2 regions of the Halanaerocella petrolearia genome follow, and region 1 is predicted to be linked to the other one. Evidence: riboswitches for the same ligand, from Rfam matches in the RefSeq annotation. Region 1 holds a riboswitch; the other holds the start of a gene.

The links. Region 1 has a riboswitch for cyclic di-GMP ahead of ACYQ39_RS07925 (DUF554 domain-containing protein). Riboswitches for the same ligand answer to the same signal wherever they lie in the genome.
Region 2: it holds a riboswitch for cyclic di-GMP, as region 1 does, so the genes downstream of both, ACYQ39_RS04945 (diguanylate cyclase) here and ACYQ39_RS07925 (DUF554 domain-containing protein) in region 1, are expected to answer to the same signal.

Annotation. Positions count from the first base shown of each region.
Region 1 is NZ_BAAHXW010000002.1:134,415-144,004, forward strand. Features, by position in the region: gene yyaC (spore protease YyaC) at 54-737, shown strand; gene ACYQ39_RS07910 (GNAT family N-acetyltransferase) at 738-1,163, opposite strand; gene ACYQ39_RS07915 (bactofilin family protein) at 1,153-1,575, opposite strand; gene ACYQ39_RS07920 (M23 family metallopeptidase) at 1,588-2,526, opposite strand; gene ACYQ39_RS07925 (DUF554 domain-containing protein) at 2,644-3,318, opposite strand; cyclic di-GMP riboswitch class I at 3,429-3,521, opposite strand; gene ACYQ39_RS07930 (aminotransferase class V-fold PLP-dependent enzyme) at 3,682-4,821, opposite strand; gene hydF ([FeFe] hydrogenase H-cluster maturation GTPase HydF) at 4,843-6,063, opposite strand; gene hydE ([FeFe] hydrogenase H-cluster radical SAM maturase HydE) at 6,041-7,411, opposite strand; gene ACYQ39_RS07945 (hypothetical protein) at 7,540-7,779, opposite strand; gene hydG ([FeFe] hydrogenase H-cluster radical SAM maturase HydG) at 7,754-9,139, opposite strand.
Region 2 is NZ_BAAHXW010000001.1:962,472-972,061, forward strand. Features, by position in the region: gene ACYQ39_RS04935 (FAD-dependent oxidoreductase) at 1-1,672, shown strand, start outside; gene ACYQ39_RS04940 (hypothetical protein) at 1,725-2,375, opposite strand; gene ACYQ39_RS04945 (diguanylate cyclase) at 2,406-4,355, opposite strand; cyclic di-GMP riboswitch class II at 4,409-4,492, opposite strand; gene hcp (hydroxylamine reductase) at 4,772-6,418, shown strand; gene ACYQ39_RS04955 (RnfABCDGE type electron transport complex subunit B) at 6,517-7,530, opposite strand; gene rsxA (electron transport complex subunit RsxA) at 7,546-8,127, opposite strand; gene rsxE (electron transport complex subunit RsxE) at 8,145-8,819, opposite strand; gene ACYQ39_RS04970 (RnfABCDGE type electron transport complex subunit G) at 8,821-9,363, opposite strand; gene ACYQ39_RS04975 (RnfABCDGE type electron transport complex subunit D) at 9,356-9,590, opposite strand, start outside.

The DNA of each region.
Region 1 (9,590 bases):
CATATACTAAAAGAAACAAACAAAAAACTTAAGCTGGGGAGGAAATAGATAGTATGAAAAATAAAAAACAGATACTCTGTCAGTACTGTGGTAAAGAATTACCCAGCCCCAAATTTATTAAAGATCAAAAACCAGTCTGTCAATCCTGTTATACTAATCTACAGAATATATCATCTACTACTTTTGATCGTCAAGAATTATTAACACATGACAGGGTTCATGTTGATGACCCACTAGCAATATCCAATCTGAAAAAAATCATCAATCGCCAATTACAATTAAGATATCACAATCAACAACAAAAAATAATTATAGTCTGTATTGGTACTGATCGTTCCACTGGAGATTCACTTGGCCCTTTAGTAGGTTCTAAACTAAATAACTTTCGCCTTAATAAGATTGATGTCTTAGGAACTTTAGAGTCTCCAGTCCACGCTACAAATTTAAAAGAAAAATTAAATTTAATTCAACAGACTTATAACAATCCCTTTATTATTGCAATTGACGCTGGATTAGGAAAGAGTAGTAGTGTAGGTGCAATTAGTGTTAAAGATGGCCCTTTACAGCCTGGTTCAGGAGTCGATAAGGAGTTACCAGAAATAGGGGATTTGCATATTACTGGTTTAGTCAATGTAGCTGGTTATATGGAATACTTTGTACTACAGAGTACTAGATTAAATATAGTACTTAAAATGTCTAAAATAATCTCTTATGCGTTAGCAAAAAGTTTAAAATAATTATAATTCTAATTTCATCTTTAAATGTTCAATTCCAGCTTCTATAATTATTTCTTCAGAAACAACTTGAAAACCATTTTTATTATAAAAATCTCGAGCAGATAATTGGGCATGTAATGTCAAAGCAGAAAGATTATTTCTAGTAGCAAAGCTTATAACTTTAGTTATTAATTCTGTACCTATACCTTGTTTTCGAAACTTAGACCTAACTGCCATACGTTCTACTTTACCTATTTCGGCTTGGTTTCTTAGTCTACAAGTACCAATTACTTCTTCGCCTTCTTTTACTATAAAGTGTTCAGCTTCATTATCTTTACCATCAATCTCTAATTCTAGAGATACTCCTTGCTCCTGAACAAATACTTCTTTTCTTAAGTTTAAGGCTTGATTTAATTCTTCTGTTGATTCAACAATCTTACACTTCATCATCTTCCTCCTCAGTTACATCAACACTATCTTCTTGGTAATCATCAACTATTTCGGATTCTGAATGATCTAAATTAGCGGTACTACTTCCTTCAAAAACACCTCCATCATGAATAACTAAATTAGACATACTTATATCTCCAGCTAATTTTCCTGTACTTACAATCTCTAATTTATCTTTAACTTTCACATTTCCTTCTACAAAACCAGCAATCATTACATTTTGAGCTTTAATATCAGCTGTTAACTTTCCTTCCTGACCTACAAAAACATCTCCTTCTACAATTAGTTTACCATTTAATCGTCCATCGATTCTAATTGATTCTGCTACTCTAATTTCTCCCTCCATTACTGTTCCTTGGCTAATTACTGTTCCTATCTTTTTTTCATCTGATTGTTTCTTATTAAACATTATTAGTCCCTCCTATTTAATATAATCCATTGGATCAACTGGTCGACGATTAAGTAAAATTTCATAATGAAGATGTGGCCCTGTACTACGACCTGAATTACCTGATAGAGCAATTACATCTCCTCGCTCAACTCTATCTCCAGCCTTGACCAATAATCTTTTATTATGTCCATATAGAGTACGATAGTTGTATCCATGAGCAATTACTACTGCATTTCCATATCCAGATTTCTTCCCAGCAAATATAACTTTTCCCTTTCCTGTAGCAACTACTTTATGGTTATACCAGATTCCAATATCCAATCCATCATGAAAAACACGTTTATTAAGAACTGGATGATGACGATAACCAAAAGCAGAAGTAATTCTTCCTTTATCACCTTTTATTGGCCATCCATGTGGTTTAGAAACTAGATAATCTTTATACTCTACTACTTCTTCTTTAAGCTGAGATACATTCTTCTCCCCTTGTGGTAAGGCCTCTTTTAATAATTGCAAGTTATCTTCAGCTCTTTTAATTGAATTCTGATTTGAATTATAACTTACTGTCCTAACTGAAACAGTTTCAGCTTTAGCTTGGCTATTAAGCTGGTCTTTAAAATCAACTAACTGTCTAATCTTCTGATTTTCCTTTTTTAGCCTATTAAACTCTTGTTTGATCTTTTCAGTTTGTTTCGATAATTTTGCTAGTTTTTGATGTAGATGATTATTACTCTTTCTTAATTCTTTGTTTTTTTCTTTCAAAGGTATATACTGCTTTATTCTCTTTAGAGAAAGATTATATTGTTTATGATAATAATATAATCCCCCTACTAAAGTCAATAATCCTATTAACATGAATGTAAGAGTAACTTTAATAAACTTTTTAGAAAGACGAAGAGTAAATATCCCTTGTGAAGTATGAGGTATAAACTTAAAAGTAATTTCTTCTTTCTGATTATCAGTATTCATTTTCTTCCTCCTTTCCTATATAGTTGATAGTTTACAATTGACAATGTACAAATCTTAAGAAATTTGAAATAAATTTATTTTTTGGTTTTGGCTTAACTCATGGCTCACAGCTCATAACTAAATAATAAATGTTCCTAATATAATACTTACTAAAATAGCTGGTAATAAATTACCTACTTTTATTTCAGTTATCCCTAACATATTAAAAGCAATAGCAACTATCAATAAGCCTCCAGTAGCAGTCATTTCGTTTATCACAGCCTGAGTTAAAATAACTTTTAACCAACTAGCTAACAGAGTAATTGTACCTTGGTAGATGAAAACAGATCCAGCTGATAATATAACCCCTACTCCCAAAGTAGAAGAAAAGGCTATAGCCGAAAAACCATCCAACAATGATTTGGCATATAAAGTAGATGGATCATTCTGTAAACCATCTTGAATTGCTCCCATAATTGACATAGCACCTATACAATAGATTAAACTACACTGAACAAATCCAGCTACAATTCCATCTTGATTATTAAATATCTTCTCTAGCCAGATACCTAACTCTTCTAAACGTTTTTCAATCTTTATCCATTCTCCAATTAATCCTCCAATTACTAAACTAAAAATAATTAAGATTACTTCTTGCCCCTTTAAAGCCATCTGTAATCCAATTAATAAAACTGCTAAACTTAAACCTTGCATTACAATATCCTTTAAAGAATCATTTAGTTTATCTCCTAATGATCTACCTAAGACACCACCAATTATAATCGATATAGTATTTACTACAGTTCCTATCATAATTAACATCATTCCTTGGATTAAATTTTAATAAAAATAGTTTATCTATCAAAAAAACCTATTCCTCTCAAGCTAAAATTAAGGAATAGGGTATATAGACCAATATTCCTTTCGATAGCCTGACAGCCTTAGCATAATGATTATTATGCCGTAGACTCATAGCTTTGCGACCTTATCTTTAAATAAGTGTGCCACTCTCGAGGATTATTTTTAATTACTAATTTTATAATCATTCAAAATATTACCATAATATTTAAACTTTCATTACTCATTACAATAATACTATATAATATCGAAATTTCCTTCCTAAACCAAATATTATTTTTTACTTAATTTCTAAAAAAAGAAGGGCCAAGGCCCTTCCTAAACTTCAGCAGCTATTTCTTTACTAATTTCTATTACTTCCTTTATCTCATCTAGTGTATTAAAATAACCTAAACTAAATCTAACTGTACCACGTTCAAAAGTACCCAAACTTCTATGAGCTAAGGGAGCACAATGTAGACCAGTTCTGACTGCTATATCAAAAGCCTTATCTAAGATATATCCTACTTCTCCTGAATCTTCAGTACCAAAGTTGACTGACAGAAGTGGAGCTTGTTTATCTATATCAGTTGGTCGGTATAAAGTAACTTCTGGTATCTTTTCTAATTCAGTAACTAAATAATCTAATAGTTCTTGCTCATGCTGTCTAATATTATCTAAACCTTCCTCTAGAATGAACTCTACTCCGGCCTTTAAACCAGCTAAGCCAACTGTATTAGGTGTTCCACTCTCATATCTATCTGGTCTAATCCGTGGTTGATAAATATCCTCTGAGTTACTACCAGTACCTCCAAATAATAAAGAATTGAGTTCTATACCATTATTTAAATATAATCCTCCTGTACCTGGCGGGCCAAATAAAGACTTGTGACCAGTAAAAGCTAGCAGATCAATCTTCATCTGTTGCACATCTAGAGGATAGACACCAGCTGTCTGAGCTGCATCGACTAATAGTTTAATATTTTTTTCTTCCAACAACTCTCCTATTTCTGCTATAGGTAATAAAAAACCTGTTACATTAGAAGCATGAGTTACAGCTACTAACTTAGTGTTCTGCCGTAAATTATCTTCAATCTGCTCTATCTCAACCTGACCTGAATTATCTGCTTCAATAATTGTTACTTCTACCTTTGGTTCTAATTCTTTCAATGGCCGTAAGATAGAGTTATGGGCCAAACTAGTCGTTACTACATGATCTCCCTCTTCTAAGTAGCCTTGTAAAGCTAAATTCAAAGCCTCAGTAGCATTCTTAGTCAGAATAATCTCTTGACTACTAGCTGCATTTAAAAATTCAGCCAATAGCCTTCTTGTCTGCCAGACTAATTCACCAGCTTGAGCTGCCATCTTATGTCCAGCCCGACCTGGGTTTGCTGCTTTATGGCGCATAAACTGATCCATTGCTTGATAGACTTCTTCTGGTTTAGGCCAACTTGTAGCTGCATTATCGAGATAAATCACTTATATCATCCCTTTTCTTACTTATTCTTGTTCCCAGATCTCCTTAGCAGTTGGAAAAGGCTCTAACGCCCTGTCTAAAATACCATGGACATGAGCAATCAACATCCCATAATTAACAACTGGAATATCTAAACTGTCAGCCTTCTTTAAGCGATATAAAATCTCTTTTCTATTAGTCATACAACCACCACACTGGACAATCAAATCATATTCTTCAATCTTATCAGGAAATTCTCTCCCAGCTACATGATCAAATTCTAATTCATCACCTACAAAGTCTTCTATCCAGTTAGGTATCTTAACTGTTCCTATATCCTCAGCAGTGCGATGGTGAGTACAAGACTCAGCTACTAAAACTTTATCACCAGAACTCAACCTTTCAATCCCTTTAACACCTTTAGTATAAATCTCTAAGTCACCTTTATACCGAGCAAAAAGAATAGAGAAACCAGTCAACTCAATTTCTTCTGGTACATCAGCAGATACCTCCTTAAAAGCTTGCGAATCAGTTACAACAAGCTCTGGATTAGACTTAAGCTCAGCTAATGCTCCCTTCAGTTCAGTATCCTTAACAACCATTGCTTGAGCATCATTATCTAAAGCATCACGTAAAGTCTGCATCTGTGGCAAAATCAAACGCCCCTTAGGTGCCGCACTATCAATTGGTACCACTAAGACAACTGTATCTTGCGGGTTAATTAAGTCCCCAATAATATGAGGTTCTTCAAACTCTGTTGGAGCATTAAAGACAATCTCTTTCTTTAATTCTTCAATTCCAGTCTCTTGGGTAGCACTAACAGTTAATAACTTAAGACCTAACTCTTTCATTAATCCTTGCTCATCTAGATTATCTACCTGATCTGCTTTATTGATGACTCCTACTACAGGAATCTCTCTATCTTCTACTTCTTCTAATAGATCCTTTTCATAGTCAGCAACTCCTTGTTCAGGGTCAACTACTAAAACTGCCAAATCAGTCCGACTTAAGACTTCTTTAGTCTTCTTAACCCGTAATTCACCTAATTCTCCAGTATCATCAATTCCAGCTGTATCGATCATTGTTACTGGCCCTAAAGGATGCAATTCCATCGACTTATAAACAGGATCAGTAGTAGTTCCTGCTACATCAGAAACAACAGCTAATTCTTGATTAGTCAAGGCATTAACCAGACTTGATTTCCCAGCATTTCTCCGACCTAAAATAGCAATATGAACTCTATTAGCCTGTGGTGTTTTCTGCATCTATCTCACTCCTATCTATTCGATTAAGTTGATCTAAATTAATATATGGTGGTATCTTCCGATCAGCCTCTAAGATTGACTGAACAGCAAAGTCTAAATCCACCATATTCTTGTTACTATAAATCTGATAGTTCTCCTGTAATGCTGGGGGAGTCATAATCAACATGATTACATTGGCCCCAGCTTTCAATCCTTCTGTCTGTCCATCTTCAGTCAAAGAGGCTAAAGCAGTAGTAGAAGGAATAAATACATTCTGACATACCAGGCGCATAACTGCTACTACTTTCAGTGATAGTAAAAAATCTCCTGGAGAATGATCTTGATATGGTGTTCCATCAGCTGGTAAGAAAGGGCCAACTCCAATCATATGAATCCCATACTTCTTCTGGAATAGAATATCTTCAGCCAAGTTAACTATAGTCTGATTAGGAAGACCAATCATTCCACCTGAACCAGTAATGTAACCTAGCTCCTTCAGCCATTTGGTATGTTGTCTTCTTATCTTATAATCATCATCAGGATTAATCTGATCAAATAGACAACGGTTAGCAGATTCTATCTTTAGTAAGTAGTTGTTGGCCCCAGCCTCTCTAAAGGTTTTATACTCTTCGAAAGATCGCTCACCTAAACTAAGAGTAATATTCATTCCAAACTCATCTTTAATGCGCCGAACTATACTCACAATCTTATCAGTAGTATACCAAGGGTCTTCACCAGACTGGAGAATAACCGTCTGAATTCCCAATTCATTTATTTCAGCTACTCCCTCTAAAATTTCATCTTCAGTCATCCGATAACGTTCTACCTCATTATCACGGCGTAGACCACAATAGTTGCAGTTTTTAGTACAATAGTTAGAAAACTCAATTGCCGCTCGAATATCAACCATATCACTTACCATTTCTCGTCTCATTCTATTAGCAGACTCAAATAAAGCTTTTAGCTCACCATCACTTTCGGCTTCTAAAAGAGTTATTACCTCTGATTTAGATAATACTTCATCTTGGGCTACCTTACTTAAAACATCTTTGAATTCATCTCTTAAATCAAGCTCTAATAAATCTTGCCATTCTTCTCTTCTATCTCTCTTCTCAATTGGATAAATATCTTCCCATTCAATTTCAGTAACTTGATTGAGTATCTGTTCTACTTTATGTTCCTGACTTCTACTGAAACGAATAGCTGTGGTACAAGCTGAACCAATCCCCTGTGGCGTAGGAACTAATTCAGTTTCAATGCCACCTTCTTTTAATTGCTGATTAGCTTCTAACATATGATGCGTAGACGTACATACTAGAACTGACTGCTTATTACTTTCTTCATCTAAAAACTTATCACGTAAAGCCATTTTGCCACCTGCTTTCGAAATAGTCGTGAGCTATGAGTTATGAGCCAATTTAAAATCAAAACCCCAGAATTAGAGTTTGATTGTAGAGGTTTTGAAATAGCTAACAGCTAATAACTCATAGCTTAAACTCAATCTAAATACTGCTCAAATAAATCTGTTAACTGTTCATTAATCTCTTCAATATTCTGTCCTAATAATACATAATCTGAACTCTCTGCTATTGTCTGCGGAGTAGTAAACTGTTCTTCTCCTATCTTAAAAATATGGTCTACTCGTTTACCATACTTCTTAGCTAACCAGACCTTCATCTCAGCTTTATTTATTATATTACTTATATCTGTTTTAAAAGTATAAATCTCGTTCTCCATCTTCAACCCGCCTTAATTTAGTCTCTAATTCCTCTTTAATATCCTGATTATCTACTTCAGTCATCTTATTAGCTATCAGATCTTCACCATCTTTTTTAGTCTCTTCAGTTGCATAGTCCTCTAAATATTCTTTAAAAGTTAATATAGCATTAGGAGTACAATAGCGCTTAATAAATCCTGGAATAGCAAATTCCATGAAGTGTTCTCCAGTTCGACCTAGCCGATAACAAGCAGTACAAAATGATGGTAATTTACCATTACCAACCTGCTCATGAATTACTTCTTCTAAAGAACGTGTATCACCAATTTTAAACTGTTCTCGATTTAAATCCTGTTCTTCATCCTTTTCAGTATAACCATTCATCTCAATTCTAGTTCCTGCATCAATCTGAGAAACACCTAGTTCAATTACCTCCCGTCTAATTTCAGCTTCTTCTCTAGCTGTTAAAATTAATCCAGTATAAGGCACTGCTAAACGTAAGATAGCTACCAATTTCTTAAACTCATCATCATCAACTAAATAATCCTCATTTACATTCATATTAGTAGCTTCCTTTAATCGAGGGAAAGAAATAGTATGCGGGCCAACTCCATATCTCTTTTCTAGATGAATTGTATGCTCTAATAGGCCTAGTACTTCGTATTTCCAGTCATATAACCCAAACAGGGCACCAATACCTACATCATCAATTCCAGCCTCCATAGCTCTATCTAAACCTGTCAGACGCCATTCAAAATCAGACTTTGGCCCAGAAGGGTGGACTTGCTGATAAGTATCATGGTGATATGTCTCTTGGAAAATCTGATAAGTACCAATTCCTACTTCCTTTAACTTTTTATATCCTTCAACATCAAGTGGAGCAGCATTAATATTAACTCGTCTAATTTCACCTTTATCCTTCTTAGTATCATATACTGTCTCAACAGTATCAGCAATAAAGTCTGCATCATAATCAGGATGCTCTCCATAAACTAAAATAGATCGCTTTTGGCCTCTAGATTCTAATGCCTTAATTTGATTTCTCAAATCATTCATAGACAAAGTACAACGATCAACTTCATCATTAGAGGATTTGAATCCACAATACTTACAGTTATTAATACACTTATTACCTACATATAAAGGGGCAAAAAGTACAATCCGATCTCCATACACTTTATCTTTCAATTTTTTAGCCCCGGCAAAGACCTTTTCAACTAACTCAGGTTTCTCAGTCTGAAGCAAAATAGCAGTCTCTTCTAAATTCAATCGTTTCTTATCCAATGACTTATTAATAATTCGATCTATCTCTTCTTCTGTCGGTTCTACCTCTGCTAAAATCCGCTCCAACTTTTCATCTTCTATAAAATTCTGACTCATACTATCACCTCACGTTTTTTTAATTGACGATTGACAATGGACAATTTACAATTAATGAAATAATATTGATATAAAGTGGTACTTTCGTGCCACAGCTATCTGTCATCTGCTATCTGCTATGAGCTAAATCAAATTCAAACCATAACAGATATCAACCCCTTAAATATCTTCTGTGCAAAAAACAAAAAAGACTTACCCCGAGGATAAGTCATAGTCTATTACACCTAAATCTTATACCTCTGGATGATCAGGTCCCCCCTTTCATTAAGAGATGCTCTTAGTATCTTCCCCCTCTAAAGTAGGATTTCTCCCTCTTTATTAGGCTAGTTAATACTAAGTGAATTATTTAACTTTCAACTTTATTATATCCCACTCTGTAACTAGTTGCAAATGGCATAACTTCCGAACTATTCCGAATTAATCATTAATTTAACTGACTAAGTATATTATT
Region 2 (9,590 bases), on a different contig from region 1:
AGAGTTACATGAAGTTGCTGGTAATCGAATTGGACCTAATGGAGTTAAAGTTTCTTTAGAGGATGTATTTGCTAAGACTAAGGTAAATCTAGTCCAAGATAAGATTACAGATGTTAATACAGAGCAACAAAAACTAACATCTGAAACTAATGATTATCAATATGACCATCTGGTATTAGGTATTGGTAGCGAACCAACTTACTTTAATATTCCAGGTATGGAAGAAAACGCATTCACCCTTTGGTCTTTAGATGATGCTAAAGACATTAATAATCACATTCGTAACATGTTTAAACTAGCTGCTAATGAAACTGACTTAGACAAAAGAGCTGAAATGTTAACTTTTGTTGTTGGTGGAGGTGGCTTTACAGGAATTGAAACTGTAGGTGAAATTGCAGAGTGGACAGATAACTTATGTGAGCGATATAACATCTCACCTAATGAAGTCAGTATTAAAGTTGTAGAAGCTATGGATAATATCCTACCAGTTCTCAGTGAAAGAAGAATTAATAAGGCTAAGCAATACTTAACTGAAAAATTAGGCGTAGAAATACTTACTGAATCCAGTATTTGTGAGGTTACTGACAATAGTGTAGTCATCAATACTTGCGAAAAAGAAGACGGTTACATTGTTAGTGATGAAAGCTCTAAAGTTGAACAAGAGATTAAAACTCAAACTTTGGTCTGGACTGGTGGCGTAAAAACTAAGAGTCTAGTTAAAAAACTAGGTTTAGATTTAAATCGTAGAGATAGAGTAGAAGTTAATAAATACTTACAGACTTCAATTGATAATATTTATGCTATTGGTGATAATGCTTATTTTGAAAATGAAGATGAATGGGTACTACCACAATTAGTTGAGGCTGCAGTACAGGCTGGTGAATGTGTGGCCTATAATATTCATGCTCAAATTACAGGCTCTGAAATGAAAGAATTTGATCCTCAATTACATGGAGTCATGGTTTCTATTGGCTCTAATTATGCTGTTGCTGAACTTGAACCTATGTCAGGAATTACTATTCCTTTAATTGGCTTTTTAGCAATGATAACCAAACATCTTGTTAATATGCATTATCTCTTTGAAGTTAATGGTTTTAGCTTAATCTGGGACTATATTGAACATCAATTTAAGGATGTTAAAGGAGGGATTGGAATGCTAATCAATCATTTAAGCAAAAAATCAGGTACTTTCTGGTTAGTACTACTGAGAGTCTTCCTTGGTGTTAGATTTTTATTAGAGGGTGTTACTAAATTACAAGAAGGATGGTTGACTGGTTCAGAAGAACATCTTATTTCTGGTGCCTCTTCTATGCTTTGGAGTGACGGCACACCTCAATTATATATTGACCTAATGAAATCTATTGTTGGCCCTAACCAAGTAATATTCCAGAAAATAATGGTATTAACTGAACTAGGAGTCGGCTTAAGTCTAGTCTTTGGCTGTTTAACTATCCTAGGTGCTTTAGGAGCTTTAGGACTGAGTGCCAACTTCATCCTAGGTGGTTTAGGATCAGATGCCGGTATTTGGGAACAAGTCTGGTTATTCCTAATCTCAATTACTATGCTTTCTGGAGCAGGAAAAGCCTTTGGGATTGATTATTATCTAATTCCTTGGCTTTTAAATCTATCTAACAACTCAGTAGACTTTAATCAACGAGATTTATCAGCCTAAATAGAATAATTAATAAGAGCGGTCACTTGATCGCTCTTATCTTATTTATAGCTTAACTCAAATCCCAAAATTCAATCATCTGATCTATTAACTGCTCCCAATTAGCCTGACTAGTATTTAATATCAGACTTGGTAAATTACTTTTAGTTACTAGTTGTTTTTTTCTTTTCTGTCTTCTAATGTAATGTTCAATTATCTCTTCTTCAGTCGAACCATAACGAGAGATATAATTTCTCCATTTTTGACCACGACTATAGATTATTCTTTTACGCATAACTTTTGGCTCTATCTCCAAAAAACATAGCTTAGTATTTAACTGGGCCAACTTCCTATCAATCTCTGCTAGATCATCCCAACACAAGTGATCAAAGTAAGTGGCATGAGTAATATGAAATCGTTCAAGTACAAAAGCATACCGATGTTCTGATTCAGTACCTACCCAACCTCGTTTTTGATAGTAATCTTTATATTTCTCTAATGGTTCTATAATATCAAATAACAACTCTAGGTTATCTTCTTTAGTAAGTTGGCCCTGATTATACTTCTTTTCCAATACTCGTTGAGTAATATCTTCACCATAAGTTAAAAAAGGCATGAATTCTCGCTCTAAAATTTTTGGAGACTTTAATAAACTACGAATAATTGTTGATTTACCAGTAGCAGGAATTCCTTCAAATATAATTCCTGTAGATGGAACTGTCATTCACTTCATCCTTTCTTTGGGCATTTTATATTAATTCTTCTCTACTATCTCATTAACAAAGGTCTCAACTAATTGCGGATCAAATTGACTTCCAGCTCCTGCTTTTATCTCCTCTAAAGCCTCTTCTTTACTCATTGCTTCTTTATAAGACCGTTCATTAACCATTACGTCATAAGCATCTACAATAGAAATTATCCGAGCATTAAGTGGGATCTCTTTTGCTGCTAATCCTTGTGGATATCCCGTGCCATCCCACCACTCATGGTGACTTAAAATACTCTCAGAAATATCTGCCAATTCAGGTGATGATTTAGCAATTTGACTTCCTATTTCACTATGTCTCTTCATTTCTTCCCATTCTTCTTTGATCAAAGGAGTTGGCTTATTAAGTATCTCTTCTGAAATACCTACTTTGCCTAAATCATGTAGTTCGGCTAATAGACTCAAATCAGTCAATTTAGCATCAGATAAATTTAGCTTTTTACCTATTTTTAAGGCAAGTTTTTTCAGCCTATTACCATGTTCTACAGTTTCATTAGTTTTTTCTTTTAATGTTCTTAATAAAGAAGAGAGAACACTATTATGAAAACTCTTACTTTCAGTCAACTTCATCTTATACATCCAATCTTCTGCTTCTTTAAAAATATCATCAATATCTTCAGTAACTTTTCTCTTAGTAGCATAACCTAAACTAATACTAATCTCTAATAATTCTATATTTTGTTCTTCGCAGTTTTCCTTTATTCTAGAATATACTTTTTTAGTATTCTTCTTATTAGTTTTAGGTAATAAGACTACAAATTCATCTCCACCCCAACGTACAACGATATCATCTTCTCGACAAGAATCCTTTATTACTTGAGCCGCTTCAGATAATAATTTATCTCCTAATTGATGACCAAAAGCATCATTAGTTAATTTTAGGCCGTTAATATCTCCTACAATAATACTTAATGGTAACTGATTCTGCTGATCTAATAAATCAAGTTGCTCTTCTAAATATCTTCTATTGTATAGACCAGTTAAACTGTCGTGATAATTCAAATATTCAATCTCTTCTTTAGTCTTTCTCTCTTCAGTTATATCTTTAGCAGTACAGATTAAAGATTCAACTTCATTATCTTTATTTAACTTAGGAACTTTACTAATTAACAATACTCTCTCTTTTCCATGCTGATTTTTAATAGAATACTCAAACTCCTCTTTCTCTTGTTTGCTAAAAACCTTTTTATTATTAGTAATATACTCTTCAGCTACTTGCTGATCAAATAAATCTTCTATATTTGTATTTCTAATATCTTCTTTTTCTAAACCTAAAAAATCAGCATGGGCTTGATTCACTTCTCCATATAGATTAGCATCTTTTAAATACCAAATCTGAGTCTCACTATTATCCAATAACATCTTCTGTTTCATATAAAGGTCTTGATATTTATCCTTACTTCTTTTTAACTTATTCTGAAGATCAATTTTCAAACTATGAGTAATATAAGATAATAAACTAGTTAATATAGTAAATATAATAAATATTATTTTACTTATAGATGGGTTAACAGTAAATAAGAGCGACAAGATAACTAAAGAAATTATAATCAAATTATAATTTCTTAACTGGGGAGTTGTTTTAAATATAAAATTTGTAACTATAATCACTACCAAGATACCAATAGCATAATTAATTGAATAATTATTTAAGTAAGCAAAATAAATAAGATGAATATTAATAGTATATAACACGAAATAAATAATAGTTACTAAATTATTTCTTATCTTCTCACTTATAAAAGATAAAATAAAAAATATCAGAAGTATAACTGCTATAACTAACCTATGCTTAAAAGAAAAAGGATCAATGGCATGATTACTTAGCTTATATATTATTCCAAATGACAGATACAAAAACATAACAATTATTAAAAACCCTCGATAGGCTACTACCTCATAATCTTCATTAAAGAATCTTTTCATAAAATTTATCAATTTAGCCTACACCAACTTTCTTATTATTCAACTAAATATAAAACCCACCTTATTTAAAAATAAGGTGGGTTCACCACTAGCTCCATATAATCCAGGTGACCAATTACAGATTATACTTCACAGCTCTTAATAAATATACATTTTTATTAAAATCACTAATTTAAACTACATTATAATACATACCCTGTAAAATAATTTTAATATAAGACCATAATTTCCTCCTTAAAATTAAATTTTCTCATAAAATTATGTAAATTAAAAAAACTATGTTATAATATTTAAGGAAGGTATAGATAATTATACTATAATTTAATATCTTTGTCGTTAAGTGTGATTTATATCATATTAAATTACAACAAATTATCTTACAATAAAGATAGAATTAAGATTTAAAAATAATAAAGGAGGGATTGTTTATGTCAATGTTTTGTTATCAATGTCAAGAAACAGCAGGAGGCAAAGCTTGTACAGTTAAAGGAGTCTGTGGAAAAGAAGATACAACAGCTAACTTACAAGACCTTTTAATCTATTTACTAAAAGGAGTTTCTACTTATAGTACTAAAGCTAAAGATTTAGGAGTTGCAACGCCTGACATAGATAAGTTTGTCATGAAGAGCTTATTCATGACTATTACTAATGCCAATTTTGATAATGATGCCTTTGTAGAACAGATTAAAGAGGCATTAGAAGTAAGAGCTAAAGCTAAAAAGAAAGCAAAAGAAGCAGGAGCAGAATTTAATGATCTATTTGCAGGAGCTACTTGGACTGCAGGTACTAAAGAAGAATTTATTGCTAAAGGTGAAGAGGTTGGCGTGCTAGATACGGAAGATGAAGATGTTAGATCTTTAAGAGAACTTATTACTTATGGTGTTAAAGGAATGGCTGCTTATGCTGAACATAGCTATAACTTAGATTATGAAAGCCAAGAAGTCTATGACTTTATGCAAGAAGCTTTAGCAGCTACAACTGATGATAGTCTGTCAGCTGATGACTTAGTAAACTTAGCTATGCAGACAGGTGAACATGGTGTTCAGGCTATGGCTCAATTAGATCAAGCCAATACAGACACGTATGGTAATCCTGAAATTACAGAAGTAAATATTGGTACTAAAGATAATCCAGCCATCCTAATTAGTGGTCACGATCTAAAGGATATGGAACAATTACTAGAACAGACTGAAGGTACTGGAGTAGATATTTATACTCATTCTGAAATGTTACCAGCTAACTATTATCCTGCCTTCAAAAAGTATGATCACTTTGTAGGTAATTATGGTAATGCTTGGTGGCAACAGAAAGAGGAGTTCGAAAGTTTCAACGGGCCAATTCTATTTACAACTAACTGTATCGTGCCTCCAAAAGATGATGCTAGCTACAGTGATAAGATCTTCACTACAGGTTCAGCTGGTCTAGATGTAGCTACTCATATTGAAGCAGATAAAGACGGAAATAAAGACTTTAGCCAGCTTATCGAAGTAGCTAAAGAATGTGACGCTCCAGAGCAGATTGAAGACGGTACAATAGTTGGTGGCTTTGCTCATAACCAGGTCTTAGATCTAGCAGATAAAGTAATTGAGGCTGTCAAAGAAGGTGCTATTAAGCAGTTCTTCGTGATGGCAGGTTGTGACGGAAGAATGAATAGTAGAGATTATTATACTGAATTTGCTAAAGAACTACCTGAAGATACAGTAATCTTAACAGCAGGATGTGCTAAATATAAATATAATAAGCTAGACTTAGGCGACATTGGAGGTATTCCAAGAGTCTTAGATGCGGGACAATGTAATGACTCTTATTCTCTAGTAGTTATTGCCCAGGAGTTAGCTAAAGCCTTTGAACTAGAAGATATCAACGATCTACCTATCTCTTATAATATTGCTTGGTATGAACAGAAAGCAGTAATTGTACTACTAGCATTATTATATCTAGGTGTTAAGGATATTCACTTAGGGCCAACATTACCAGCCTTCTTATCTGACAATGTAGCTAATGTATTAGTCGATAAGTTTGGAATTGCAGGTATTGATAATGTTGAAGATGACATTGAACAATTTATGGCTTAAAGCTTAATTAATAAAAAAAAGCTGGCTCCTTAAAGGGCCAGCTTTTTTTATATTACAACTTATTAATTTTTAGTGAAACTTAATCATATACTGTGTCATTACTCATACTCAATTGTCTCCTTAGGACAAACTGAAATACACTGCTCACACTGAATACATTCGTCTTGGTCTATTTCATGCTGTCCGCCCTGTTCTCCAGAGATAGCATCAACAGGACATTCATTAGTACAAAGTGTACAACCTACACATTCATCACCGATTACAATCTGACTTCCTTTATCAGCATCTTTAGTTGGATTATCCTCTACTTCAAATGGAGTATCTACCATAGCATCAGTAGGACAGACCTCTACACATTGACCACAACCAATACATTCTTCTGCATCAACAACTGGTAGGTTATCTTCCATTTCAATAGCATCTACAGGACATTTTTTAGCACATAGAGTACAGCCAATACAACCAACTTCACAGTCATCTTTAACTTCTCCACCTTGTAAGACTGATTTACATCTAGTAAATACTTCTTGCTCTTGACTGAACATAGAAATAATATTGCGAGGACATTCTAAAACACATTTCTCACAACCAGTACATTTATCTGGATCAATTTTAGGAAGCCCATTATCTGTCATCTCTATAGCATCAAAAGCACATACAGCCTCACAATCACCAAAACCTAGACAACCATAGCTACAAGACTTGATATTTGACTCCATATTAGCAGCTTGACAAGTAGCTACTCCTTGATAATCAGCCTTCATACTAGTCTCTTGGTTACCACCTTGACATAGAACTTGAGCTACTTTAACTTCTGTAGAACCTCCAGCATCTACACCCATAATTTCAGCTACTTTATCGGCTACTTCTGCACCACCAACAGGGCAGCCATCGACTGGTGCCTCTCCTTTGACTACTTCACCTGCAAAACTTGAACAACCAGGCTGACCACAAGCACCACAGTTGGCCCCTGGTAATGCCTCTTCTATCTTTTCCTTTCTAGGGTCTTCATCAACTGCAAATTTAACTGAGGCATAAGCTAAGCCACCAGCAAATAAGGCTCCTAAAGCCCCCATACTAGGAACTGCACTTTTAAAAATACTTAAATTCATATTTAGTCGCCTCCTTTAAATTCCCGAGAAGCCCATAAAGGCCATAGCCATCATTCCGGCAATTAATAGAGTAATTGGTGCTCCTTGTAAAGGTTTAGGTACATTAGCAAATTCTAATTTTTCTCTCATACCTGCCATTAAAACTATTGCTATAGTAAATCCAACTCCAGCTCCTAAACCAAAAATAGTACTCTCAATAAAGTTATACCCATTGATAGGAATCTGTAAAGCCAATCCTAAAATAGCACAGTTAGTAGTAATTAAAGGTAAAAAGATACCTAATGCCTTATATAAAGGAGGGCTGATCTTCTTAACAGCCATTTCAGTCAACTGTACAAAAGAAGAAATAACTAAAATAAAAGCTACATATTTCATATACCCTAACCCTAAAGGAATTAAGATAAATGTATTAATAGCCCAGACACAAATTGCAGAAGTTGTCATTACAAAAGTCGTAGCTAAGCCCATACTAAAAGCTGTTGGAATCTCTTTAGAGACTCCCAAGAAAGGACAAATACCTAAAAACTGAGATAAAATAAAGTTATTAGTAATCGATGCAGTTAAAAATATTAAAAACAAATTTCCAATATCATCCATTCTGCAACCTCCTTACATTAAATGCTTTTTGTTCTATCTTGAGTCGTCTGACTATCAGAGCTACCTAATAGATCTGTAAAACTAATAGATTCATCCTGAATTGCATTAAAGATACCTAAAATAAAGCCTAAACTTAAGAAAGCTCCAGCAGGCAAGACCATAATACCCCAAGTCTGGAATGAGTCTCCCATTACCTGTAGAGTGAAACTTGTTCCTTTAAATATAGTTCCAAAACCAAGTACTTCTCGAAAGATACCTAAGAAAGTTAAAGCCCAAGTAAATCCAACTCCCATGCCTAAAGCATCAGCTATTGAACGATGAACAGGCATCTTAGAAGCAAAGGATTCTGAACGTCCTAAAATTAAACAGTTAACTACAATTAATGGAATAAATAACTTTAATGAAGCTGCAATAGCAGGAAAGTAAGCTTTAGCTGTATAATCAACAATTGTTACAAAAGTAGCAATCACAACAATAAAACTAGGAATCCTAACTTCATCAGGAATTATATTCTTTAGTAGAGAGTTGACTATTCCTCCACCTAATAGCACAAAGCTAGTTGCTAATCCCATAGCCAAACCATTAGTTGCCGTATTAGTTACTGCCAAAGTAGGACACATACCTAACAGTGCAACCCAGACTGGATTCTCTTCCCATAAGCCTTTAATAAAATCTTCCCATAATTGTTTCAAATTACTCACCTCCACCATATGCTTGCTCTACTTTATCGATTGCATCACTTAAAACATCACTTAATGCTTGAGAAGAAATCGTAGCACCTGAAATAGCATCAACATCTTCCTTAGCTGTATAGGAATCAGAAAAAGACTTTCCTTTAAACTGAGACTTAAATACTTTCTCAGTTATTCTAGCACCTAAACCTGGTGTTTCTGCTTGTGAAAGTATATTTATCTTAATTATTTTCTTCTTTTCTAAATCCATTCCAATCATCAACTTTAACTTACTTTGAAAACCTTGGCCCGAATTTTGAAATGAATAGCCTACTACATTTCCCGACTCATCAATTCCTTTATATAAAGTTAGGCCATCTTTAGTTACCTTTTCATATTTTTTGGCCCCAGGCAATACTTGCAAAATAGCCTTTTCTTTCTTTTGCTTAGCATGAGCCTCAATTACAGGAAGTGTCATCTGATAAACAAAACTTAAAACTAAAGCAGAAACAATCATGATTGTAGTTAAAACAACAATTAATCGTGGCTTAATCTTATTAGCCATTTGCTTTCACCTCACCAAAAACCTGTGGTTGAGTATACTGATCAATTAATGGTACACACATATTCATAAGCAAAATAGAATACATAACTCCTTCTGGATAACCAGCAAATAATCTAATAATTACAGTCAAAAATCCACAACCAATACCAAAGATTAAACGCCCTCTTTTAGTCACAGGACTAGTTACCATATCTGTAGCCATAAAGAAAGCACCAATCATTAATCCA